DNA from 2 places in the Comamonas terrigena NBRC 13299 genome. Region 1 is predicted to be linked to the other one. Evidence: predicted binding sites of a transcription regulator. Region 1 holds the regulator's gene; the other holds the start of a gene.
The links. The regulator FNR, encoded in region 1, switches genes on or off when oxygen is low (the NO sensors DNR and NnrR bind a similar motif). The targets are predictions, from matches to a motif close to TTGATNNNNATCAA.

Region 1 (4,979 bases):
GAAGGTGGCCATGTGGGCGAGAAGCTGTATGCCGAGCTGCAACAGCAATGGCGCCAGGCCATCAACGAAGCCGAAGCCCCGCTGCAGCAGGCCCAGAAGGACAGCCTGCAGCGCCGCCAGGCCATGATCGAGGAAGCCCAGGCATTGGGCGCAGCCCCGGCCCTGCAGATCGCCGCCATCAAGGCGCTGCAGCAGCGCTGGCAGGCCGAAGCCCAGGAAGTGCCGGTGGACCGCCGCCAGGAACAGAAGCTGTGGGATGCCTTCCGCAAGCCGTTGGACGAGGCTTTCAGCCGCAAGCCGGCCGAGCGCGGTGAGCGCGGCAGCCGTGCCGTCAATCTGGAATCGCTCAGCGCCCACGACCGTGCGGTGCTGGAAGCCTCGCAGCAGCTGGAAGCCGCCAATGCCGAAGGCGATGCGCAGAAGATCCGCGCCGCCCTGACCGCGCTGGAAGAAGCCCTGCGTGCCGCCCCTGCGGCCGAAGCCGCCCAGCCAGCCGCTGCGGCCGCACCGGCTGCGCCGGTGGCGACCGACCGCCCGGTGAAGGCTGTGCGTGGCGACGACCGCCCCGGCATGCGCAAGGAAGCCCCGGCCGCGGCGGCTGGTGGCCGCAAGCCCGGCCCCCGCCAGGACCGTGGTGACCGCGGCGATCGTGGTGACCGTTTCGAGCGCCCGGCCCGTGGCCCACGCCTGGGGGATGCGGCTTTCCGCGCCCAGCGTGAAGCCCAGGAACACGCCCAGTCTGCGCTGCGCAAGCTGACGGCACAGGCCCATGGCGAAGCCCTGACCCAGCTGATGGAGGCCTGGTCCAAGCGCGACGCGGCCCTGGTGCCGCCCGCGCAGGAACTGGGCAAGCTGAGCAATGCTTCCCGCAACAGCTGGCATGCCGCCGTGGGCGCTGCCGCCAAGGGCGAGGCAGCCGAGTCGCTGCTGCGCCTGGAAATGGCTGCCGACGTGCCCACACCGGCCGACCAGCTGTCTGCACGCCGTGCACTGCAGCTGCAGCTGCTGACCAACCGCAAGGCCACGGACCCCCGCACCACCTGGGAGCAGGATGTGGCGGCGGTGCTGGCTGCGGAGCGCAGCGACAGCGCGGCCCAGCGCCTGCAAAGCGCACTCAAGGCCTTGCTGCGCGGCAGCAAGTAAACCGGGCGCCAGCGCAGGGCCTGCGGTCCCTGCGCTGCAGCCGTAGCAAGCCAGCCTACCGGCTGGCTTTTTTTATGCCTTTTTCAGGGTTTGTGGGGACGCTGCAGGCCGTGACGCGGCAGACAGAGGCTCGCACAATGGGGCATCTGCCTGCCACAACAAGGAGAGACCCATGCTGTTGCGTCGCTGGATGTGGATTGCCTGGCCCGCCTTTCTGGCCGCCGGGGTGATGGAGATGCTGGTGTTTGCCGTGGTCGACCCGCTGGAAATGCAGTGGCTGTCGGCCTATGGCGAGGTGTCGCGCCTGGGCGTGTGCACGGTGGCCTTCTTCCTGTTCTGGGCCATCATCATGATGGCATCGGCCATGACCAGCCTGCTGGCGCTGTCCCCGCAGGAGCTCAATGCCCGGGAGCGCCGCGTCCCGTCGCTATAAGCGGGCTCTGTGAAGTGGGGGGAGGGGGAGTTCTCCTCCTGGGCTGTGCGGGCAGGCCCGCGCAATGCCGAAATACAGGAATGCCGTGGTGCGGCAAGGCCGGGGCGCCATGAAAAAAGCCTCCGGAAGGAGGCTGGGGTGCTGGATCCGCGCTGCGGTGGCGGGCGCGCTTATTCGCAGGCGTGCTGGCTGTTGACGATGCGCTTGAGGCCTTCGGTGTCCAGGATGCGCACATGGCGCTGCTTCACTTCGACCAAGCCTTCCTCGACAAACTTCGAGAAGGTGCGGCTGACCGTTTCCAGCTTCAGGCCGAGGTAGCTGCCGATCTCTTCGCGCGTCATGCGCAGCACCAGCTCGGAAGACGAGAAGCCCCGGGTGTGCAGGCGCTGCACCAGGTTCAGCACAAAGGCGGCCAGGCGCTCTTCGGCACGCATGCTGCCCAGCAGCAGCATCACGCCGTGTTCGCGCACGATCTCGCGGCTCATCACCTTGTGCACATGCGACTGCAGGGCCGTCACTTCGCGCGACAGCTCTTCCAGGCGGTCGAACGGCATGACGCAGACTTCGGCGTCTTCCAGGGCCACGGTATCGCAGGTGTGGTGGTCGTGCACGATCCCGTCCAGGCCAATGATCTCGCCCGCCATCTGAAAACCTGTCACCTGGTCACGGCCATCTTCCGTGGCCACGCAGGTCTTGAAGAACCCGGTGCGGATGGCATAGAGCGCCGTGAAGTCTTCGCCATTACGGAACAAGGTGCTGCCCCGTTTGATTTTGCGACGCGTGGCCACAATATCGTCAATACGGTGCAACTGCTGCTCATTCAAGCCTGTGGGCATGCACAGTTCGCGCAGATTGCAGTTGGAGCAGGTGACTTTGATAGGGGGTGGTGTCATGGCACTGACGCCTTGGGCTCCCGCTGAACGGGCCATTGGACGTAACGCAGAAAGGTTATCGGGCTGGGAGGCGAGAGAGGGGGTGCTCAGTTGTGCGAATGATATGAATCAATTGTCTCAGGAATGGTATTTGAATGTCTTGATTTGCATCAAGGCTGATTTTCCCGGGGTGCGGCACAGTGCTGGGCAGCACCTAAGGAATATTCAATGACAGCAGTAACGCCGGAGCTTTTGCGTCGGTACGACGTGCCTGGGCCCCGTTATACCTCTTATCCCACCGCAGATCGCTTTATTGAAGCATTTGGTCAGGATGATTATGTGTTGGCGCTGGAACAGCGCAAGCACCATTCTGCGGCCAAGGCGCTTCCCATGTCACTGTATGTGCATGTGCCTTTCTGTGAGGCCCTGTGCTACTACTGCGCGTGCAACAAGATCATCACCAAGCACCATGAACGCGCGCAGACCTATCTGCAGTACCTGGAAAAAGAGGTGGCTCTGCAGGTGGCGCATTGTGGCAAGGGACAGGCGGTCAGCCAGCTGCACCTGGGCGGCGGTTCTCCCACCTTTCTGTCCGATGCCGAGCTGACCCAGCTGATGGACACGCTGCGCGCCAACTTCAGTTTTGAAGCGGTGGGCGAATATTCCATCGAAGTCGATCCCCGCACCGTCACCCGCGAACGTCTGGCCCACCTGGCGCAGCTGGGCTTCAACCGCCTGAGCTTCGGGGTGCAGGATTTCGACCCCGATGTGCAAAAGGCGGTGCACCGCGAGCAGCCGGCCGAGCAGGTCTTTGATCTGGTGCAGGCGGCGCGCGAGCTGGGTTTCCATTCGGTCAACGTGGACCTGATCTATGGCCTGCCCAAGCAGACCGCGGCATCGTTCCAGCGCACCCTGGAACAGGTGTGCCAGCTGCGGCCGGACCGGATTGCGCTGTATGCCTACGCGCATCTGCCGGAGCGCTTCAAGCCACAGCGCCGCATTGCGCAGGAAGACCTGCCGGAGGCTTCGGACAAGCTGTCCATGCTCTCGGGCTCCATCGATGCCTTCATGCAGGCCGGCTATGTCTATGTGGGCATGGACCACTTCGCACTGCCGGAAGATGCGCTGGCCATTGCCAAGCGGCAAGGACGGCTGCACCGCAACTTCCAGGGCTACAGCACGCAGCCGGACTGCGACCTGATTGCCCTGGGGGTGTCTGCCATCGGCCGCGTGGGCGCCACCTACAGCCAGAACGCCAAGACCCTGGAAGAGTATTACGACTTCCTCGACCAGGGCCGGCTGCCCGTGGTGCGGGGTTTGGCGCTGGGGCGCGACGACCTGGTGCGGCGCGCCGTCATCATGTCGCTGATGTGCCAGGGCGAAGTGCTGTTCGAGCCCATGAGCCAGTCTTGGCTGCTGGACTTCCAGCGCTACTTCGCGGCCGAGCTGGAAATGCTGGCCCAGCAGCAGGAGCAGGGCCTGGTGGTGATCGACGACGACGGCATCAAGGTCACGCCCATGGGCTGGTTCTTTGTGCGCGGCGTGGCCATGACGTTTGACCGGCATTTGCAGGCCGGCAAGAACCGGGCGCGCTTTTCCAGGATCATCTAGCCCATGTGGCTGTCGTTGCTTGGAACCGCTTTCTTCATGGGGCTCGTGGGTGGGCCCCATTGTCTTGCGATGTGCGCCGCACCCTGTGCGGCCATCGTCTCGCCGCTGCGCAGCGGGGGGCGGGTGGTGTCCATCCAGCCTGAAGGGGCTTCGGCGCAGCCGCCGGAGGCGGCCAATGCCGGGCGCTGGCTGGGCTTCCATGTCGGCCGCCTGATGGGCTATGCCGCCCTGGGCGGCGTGGCGGCCTATGCCATGGAGACGGTGGCCTGGTTCTCCGACCGCACCTCCGCCCTGCATCCGCTGTGGGTGCTGCTGCACCTGGCCGCATTGGCATGGGGTCTGATGCTGCTGCTGCAGGCCCGTCAGCCGCAATGGGTGGAGTCCGGCGGGCGCAAGCTCTGGAGCAAGGTGCAGCACGGTGTGCGCGGGCCGGGGGGAACCTGGGTGGCTGGCAGCCTGTGGGCTTTTCTGCCGTGTGGTCTGCTGTACTCCGCCGTCATGGTGGCGGCCCTGGCCGGTGGCGTGTGGCAGGGCGCTGCATCCATGGTGGCGTTCGGCGTGGGCGGGGGCCTGTGGTTGGCCCTGGGCCCGTGGCTGTGGCAGCGCATCAGCCGCCTGCAGCAGTGGCGCGAAGCCTGGGGGCTGCGCACCGCCGGCGCCTTGCTGGCAGGTGTCTCGCTGTGGGCCCTGTGGATGGACATGGTGCACGTGCCGTCACAGTGGTGCCGCTAGGGCTGACATGGAGCGGTAACGCGGCACAATACGCTGTAGCTTTTTAATGCACAGCGGCGCCGCTTGCGCAACCCCTTTATGTAAGTACTTATTTGTCGCATGCAGTCGTCATAATGGGCGGTTTGGATCGACTGGCTTGCTGGCGTGCTGCAGCCCAAACAACGTGACGCACTCCCTTTTAATTGACG
Region 2 (4,979 bases), 1.4 Mb from region 1:
GGGCCCTGGAGGCGCTGACGCCGCTGGTGCGCGCAGGGATTGCGCTGGAAGTGATCACGGACGACCAGGATTTCACCCAGGAATGGCTGCGTTCCGGCGAGGTGCTGGGCTGCGTGACCACCTTGCGCCAGCCGCTGCAGGGCTGCCGTGTGCAGCCGCTGGGCGCCATGCGCTATCTGGCCGTGGCAGCGCCGGAGTACGCGGCCGCCCACCTGCCGCAGGGGCTGAACGCCCACAACTTCCACCGTGTGCCGTTTCTGTGCTTCAACCGCAAGGACGATATGCAAAGCGAGTTCGTGGCGCGCCTGCTGGGCCTGTCCCAGGTGGTGCTGAACAGCCTTTACCTGCCCAATTCCGAAGCCCAGGTGCGGGCGGTGGAGGCCGGCTGGGGCGTGGGCGTGCTGCCGGAACTGCTGGTGCGCGACCGTCTGTCACATGGGCGGCTGGTCGACGTCGCGCCGGGTACGATGCTATCCATCGACCTGTACTGGCATTGCTGGAACCTGGACTCCAGCCTGCTGCGCCAATTGACGGACACCCTGCTCCAAGGCGCAAAAGTGAACCTCAAAGACAATTGTTCAGAAAGGTGAGCCGTTGTCTGACTGATGGCAAACAGGTCCGGTGTTAATTTCGATCCATATGTAACAAATATTAATCTGACCGTGTCCAATCGACCGTCCTTCAGCCACGTCTCCTTCCGGGACATGATGCACAGGGCCCGCAAGGAAGCCATCCTGGAAGAGTGCACCCGCTTGCTCAGCGAGCGGGGCTATGACGCCATGACGCTGGACCAGGTGGCCGAAGCCGCCGGTATGGCCAAGGCCGTGCTGTACAAACATTTCAAAGGCAAGGAAGACCTGTGCTGTGAAGTCATGGTGCGGGGTCTGGAACGTGCCCAGGGGTTCCTGGACGGCCTGCCCGCCCGCATGGTGGCCAGTCAGCGGCTGCAGGCCTTTGTGCGCTGGGTGCTGCAGGCCCAGCTGAACTCCGATGCACCGCTGCTGGCCGAGCGCAAGTCCGAAATCCGCCATGCGCTCAAGGCCTCGGAACCCTACCAGCTGGCGCTGCAGGGCCTGAGCACGCGCCTGGAAGAATGGATTGTGCAGGCGCAGGAAGCCGGTCATATCCACCCCGGCTGGCCCCTGCTGGTGGCCCGTCAGATGCTGATGACCCGCGCCGTCGATCCCATGGTGGACGCGCTGATGCACACCCAGGCCTACAGCCACGACGAAGTGGTGGAGTGGTGCGTCAAGACCTGCATGGCCACGCTGCATGCCTCACCGGAATACCTGCCGCTGTCCCAGAAGGCCAAACCGGCCAAGAAGAGCATGCTGGCCGTGGGCTGACTGCGCAGCGGCAGCCGCAGCTTTCGCCGCGGCAGGGGTTCCCGCCCACAAAAAAACCGGCCTCCGAGGGACCGGTTTTTTTGTGGTGCACGGCCCGGAGGCAACTCCGGCCATGCAGGGGCAGGCGCCTCAGCGAATCAGCATCACCGGGACGTCGCAGTTGGCCAGCACCTGGGTGCTGACCGAACCCATCACCAACTTGCCCAGCGCGCCGTGGCCGTGGGTGCCCATGATGATCAGGTCGTACTTGCCTTCCACGGCTTCCTTGGCAATGGCCTCGCCGGCGGGGCCCACCTTGGCGATGCGCGTGGGCTGGACGTTGTGGCGGGCCAGGAATTCACACACCGGATCCAGCACCTTGGCCGACTCTTCGGCGTAGTAGGCGTCCACGGTTTCCTTGCCCAGGGCGGCGCGGGCGCGGGGGGGCAGAGCCGACTGCACCGTGATCGCACTGTAGGCATGGGTGCCGGCAGTGAGCTCTTCGTGCGTGGTCATGTAGGCCAGCATTTTCTTGGTGTAGGGGCTGCCATCGACAGCAAGCAGAATCTTCATGATGGTTTCTCCATGAGTGAACAGGCACAGGTTATTGCGGGTTGCTGCTTGTTGTCTTGACGCATGTCATGTTTTTTGAAAGCGGAGGCCCTGCGCCTGCAATGCATCATAGAGCCAAGCTTTGCGCGGGGTGGAATTTGTCCTGCTCTCCCTTGCGCGCATAGCCCAGCGGGTTGGCATGCACGCGGCACTGCCAGGCGCTGCCATCGGCCCGCAGGCCCTGGGCGGTGTAGTCCACCGGGGTGTGCAGATGCCCGTGCAGCCACAGCTGGGCACAGGGCAGCAGATCGTCCAGCGCATTGCAGAAGCCCGCCGTGCCGGGCACCATGCCATAGCGGGGGTCGCTGCTGCGCAGGCTGGGGGCGAAATGGGTCACGGCCACGGTAGGACCGTCAAAAGGCTGGGCCAGGGCCGTGCGCAGCCATTCCTGGCACACCAGCGCCTGCTCGCGCATGGGGGCCGCCAGAAACGGTTCGCCGTGGCGGGTGCCACCGGTTTTCTGCAGGTAGAAGTTGGCCGCACGAAAGGACTTGTCGCGCAGCTTCAGCAGCCGGCCCACGTCACCGGCCTGCACCTGGTCGTCCAGCAGGGCGATGGCGTCATAGTCGGTCCACAGCGTGGTGCCGACAAAGCGCACGCCGTCCAGCACTGCGGTGTCGCGCTCCAGCCAGATCAGCCCCAGCCGGTCGCAGATGCGGCGCAGCCGGGCGTGCGCCGCATCCCAGTCCTGGGCGTCGTACTCATGGTTGCCGGGGACAAACACCACCGGGCATGGCCAGCCGGCGTACTGCGGCAGCGGGGAAAAGCGTTCCAGGCCGAAACAGTCGTCCTGCAGCAGGCTGCCGTCCTGGTAGGAGCCGATATCGCCGGCCAGCACCAGCACATCGGCGTCGGCGGCGGGTTCCGGAACAAACTGCGGATGCACTTCCAAGTGCAGGTCGGACAAAAGCTGGATGCGCATGGAGCGCTATTGTCCCGGAATGTCGCACCGCGCCGTTGCGGCGGGTCACAGCGGATGCTGCAATGCCAGCGCCTGCTGTGCGGCCCGGCCCAAGGCCTGCACCATCCAGTCGTAGGCCGGTCGGTTGGGGCCGCGCTTGTGCCACAGCGCATCCACATGCACGGCCATCACGTCCAGCGGCAGCTTGGCAATGTGCAGCTCCTCGGCCATGTGGCTGATGGGCACGAAGTGGCGCGGCATCACCGTCACCAGATCGGTCTGCGCCACCACGCGGGCCGCGGTGCCGTACTGGTTCACCGTCAGCGCGATGTGGCGCTTCTTGCCCAGCGAGGCCAGGGCTTCGTCGATGAAGCCCCAGGCCCGGCCGGAGAAGCTGACCAGCGCATGGCGCGCGGCGCAGTAGCGCTCCAGCGTCAAAGGCTGGCGCGACAGCGGGTGGTCGCGGCGCATGGCGGCCACGTACTGGCCGTCATACAGGCGCCGGCTTTCGTAGGCCACCAGGGCGCCGGACTGGGCGCGGGCCGTCAGATCGGCCAGTACGGCCGGAAAGTTGCCGATGGCCAGATCGGCGGTTTCCTCGTCCAGCAGGCTGCGCGGGTCGCGCGTGGTCAGCGGCAGGATGCGCACCGTCACGCCGGGCGCCTCCACCTCCAGGATCTCCAGCAGGTGCGGAATCAGCGTGCCCGCGGTGGCGTCGGCCATCACCAGCACCAGCGTGGTCTTGGCGGTGGCGGGGTCAAAGCGTTCAGGCGCCAGGTTGTCGGCCAGGCTGGCCAGCGCTTCGCGCACCACGGGCCACAGCGCCTGGGCGCGGGGCGTGGGCTGCACGCCCTGGCCGTGGCGTACCAGCAACTCGTCGCCCATGGCATCGCGCAGGCGGCGCATGGCGTTGCTGACGGCGGGCTGGGTGATGGCCAGGTTTTCGGCGGCGCGGGTCAGGCTGCGTTCGGACATGACCTCGTCGAACACGCGCAGCAGGTTCAGGTCCAGGGTGCGGAAGTTAAGCGGTGTCATGGCGTTGTCATCACTGATGTGAATACTGTAGATTCAAAATATAAATTTGAACAAGCATGGGGTAAACCCTATAGTTCTTCCATCGCCCAGCATTTCGCCACAAGCGATGTTCCCAGGGGTTTTACTGCCATGAGCAATTTCATCTACAACTCTTACTGTGTCGTGCACCCCGGTGCCGAGCAAATTTCCCTGACCGCCGAATACCGCCCGGTCCAGGAAGCGGCTGCCCCCGTGCGCCGTTCCGCACATTTTTCCTTTGTCTGGCCCCTGGTGGCCGTGATGGCCCTGCTGGCCGCATTTGCGTCGGCCGGCGAAGGCTCGGCCCTGCTGGTGGGCATGCTGCTGTGGGTGCTGGCGCTGGCCGGATGGGCACTGAGCATGTCCTCCGTGCGCCGCAGCCTGGTGTCGCTGCGCCAGGGCCTGCGCGCCTGGCAACACAGCCGCCGCATGGCAGCAGAAGATGAACGCACCTGGAACATGGCCCTGCAGGACGCCCGTCTGATGGCCGACCTGGCCCGCGCCATGGACCGCCAGGAACGCTGATACGCGGATTCCCGTTCCGCGCCGGCTGCGGCACCCGCTGCAGCCCCTCTGTCGAAAGCCACCGCCCACCAGGCCGTGGCTTTTTTCATGCCATGAAAAAAGGAGCGTGCTTTGCACGCTCCTTTGGCTTTGCAGGCGCCTGTGGCAGGCAGACACCGGAAGCATCTGCATACGAGGCACCTGTTTGGAACAACGGCTTCAGGCGGCCAGGCGGGCTTCCAGCGCTTTCTTGGTGGCCAGCAGTTCCTGCGGCAGGTTGTAGGCCAGCTGGTCGAAGTGGGCGGTGTGCAGCTGCATTTCCTCGTTCCAGGCGGCCTTGTCGATGCTGGTCACGCTGGCGAACTGGTCGGCGCTGAAGTCCAGGCCGGTCCAGTTGATTTCGCCATAGGTGGGGGCCACGCCGAACGCGGTCTGCTGGCCCTGGGCACGGCCTTCGATGCGGTCGATCATCCACTTCAGCACGCGCATGTTCTCACCGTAGCCGGGCCAGACGAACTTGCCGTCGGCGTCCTTGCGGAACCAGTTGGTGGTGAAGATCTTGGGCAGCGTGGCGCCCTGGGCTT

Region 2: CT3_RS00315 (universal stress protein) is a predicted target of FNR. The motif match lies at 1,955-1,968, and genes of this name have one in related genera.

What each region holds. Positions count from the first base shown of each region.
Region 1 covers NZ_AP019749.1:3,301,982-3,306,960, reverse strand. The annotation lists gene CT3_RS15150 (DUF349 domain-containing protein) at 1-1,143, shown strand, start outside; gene CT3_RS15145 (hypothetical protein) at 1,316-1,576, shown strand; gene fnr (fumarate/nitrate reduction transcriptional regulator Fnr) at 1,747-2,469, opposite strand; gene hemN (oxygen-independent coproporphyrinogen III oxidase) at 2,677-4,059, shown strand; gene CT3_RS15130 (sulfite exporter TauE/SafE family protein) at 4,063-4,791, shown strand.
Region 2 covers NZ_AP019749.1:78,554-83,532, forward strand. The annotation lists gene CT3_RS00305 (LysR family transcriptional regulator ArgP) at 1-590, shown strand, start outside; gene CT3_RS00310 (TetR/AcrR family transcriptional regulator) at 663-1,346, shown strand; gene CT3_RS00315 (universal stress protein) at 1,476-1,898, opposite strand; gene CT3_RS00320 (metallophosphoesterase) at 2,005-2,859, opposite strand; gene CT3_RS00325 (LysR family transcriptional regulator) at 2,905-3,873, opposite strand; gene CT3_RS00330 (hypothetical protein) at 4,003-4,416, shown strand; gene CT3_RS00335 (phosphoenolpyruvate carboxykinase (GTP)) at 4,615-4,979, opposite strand, start outside.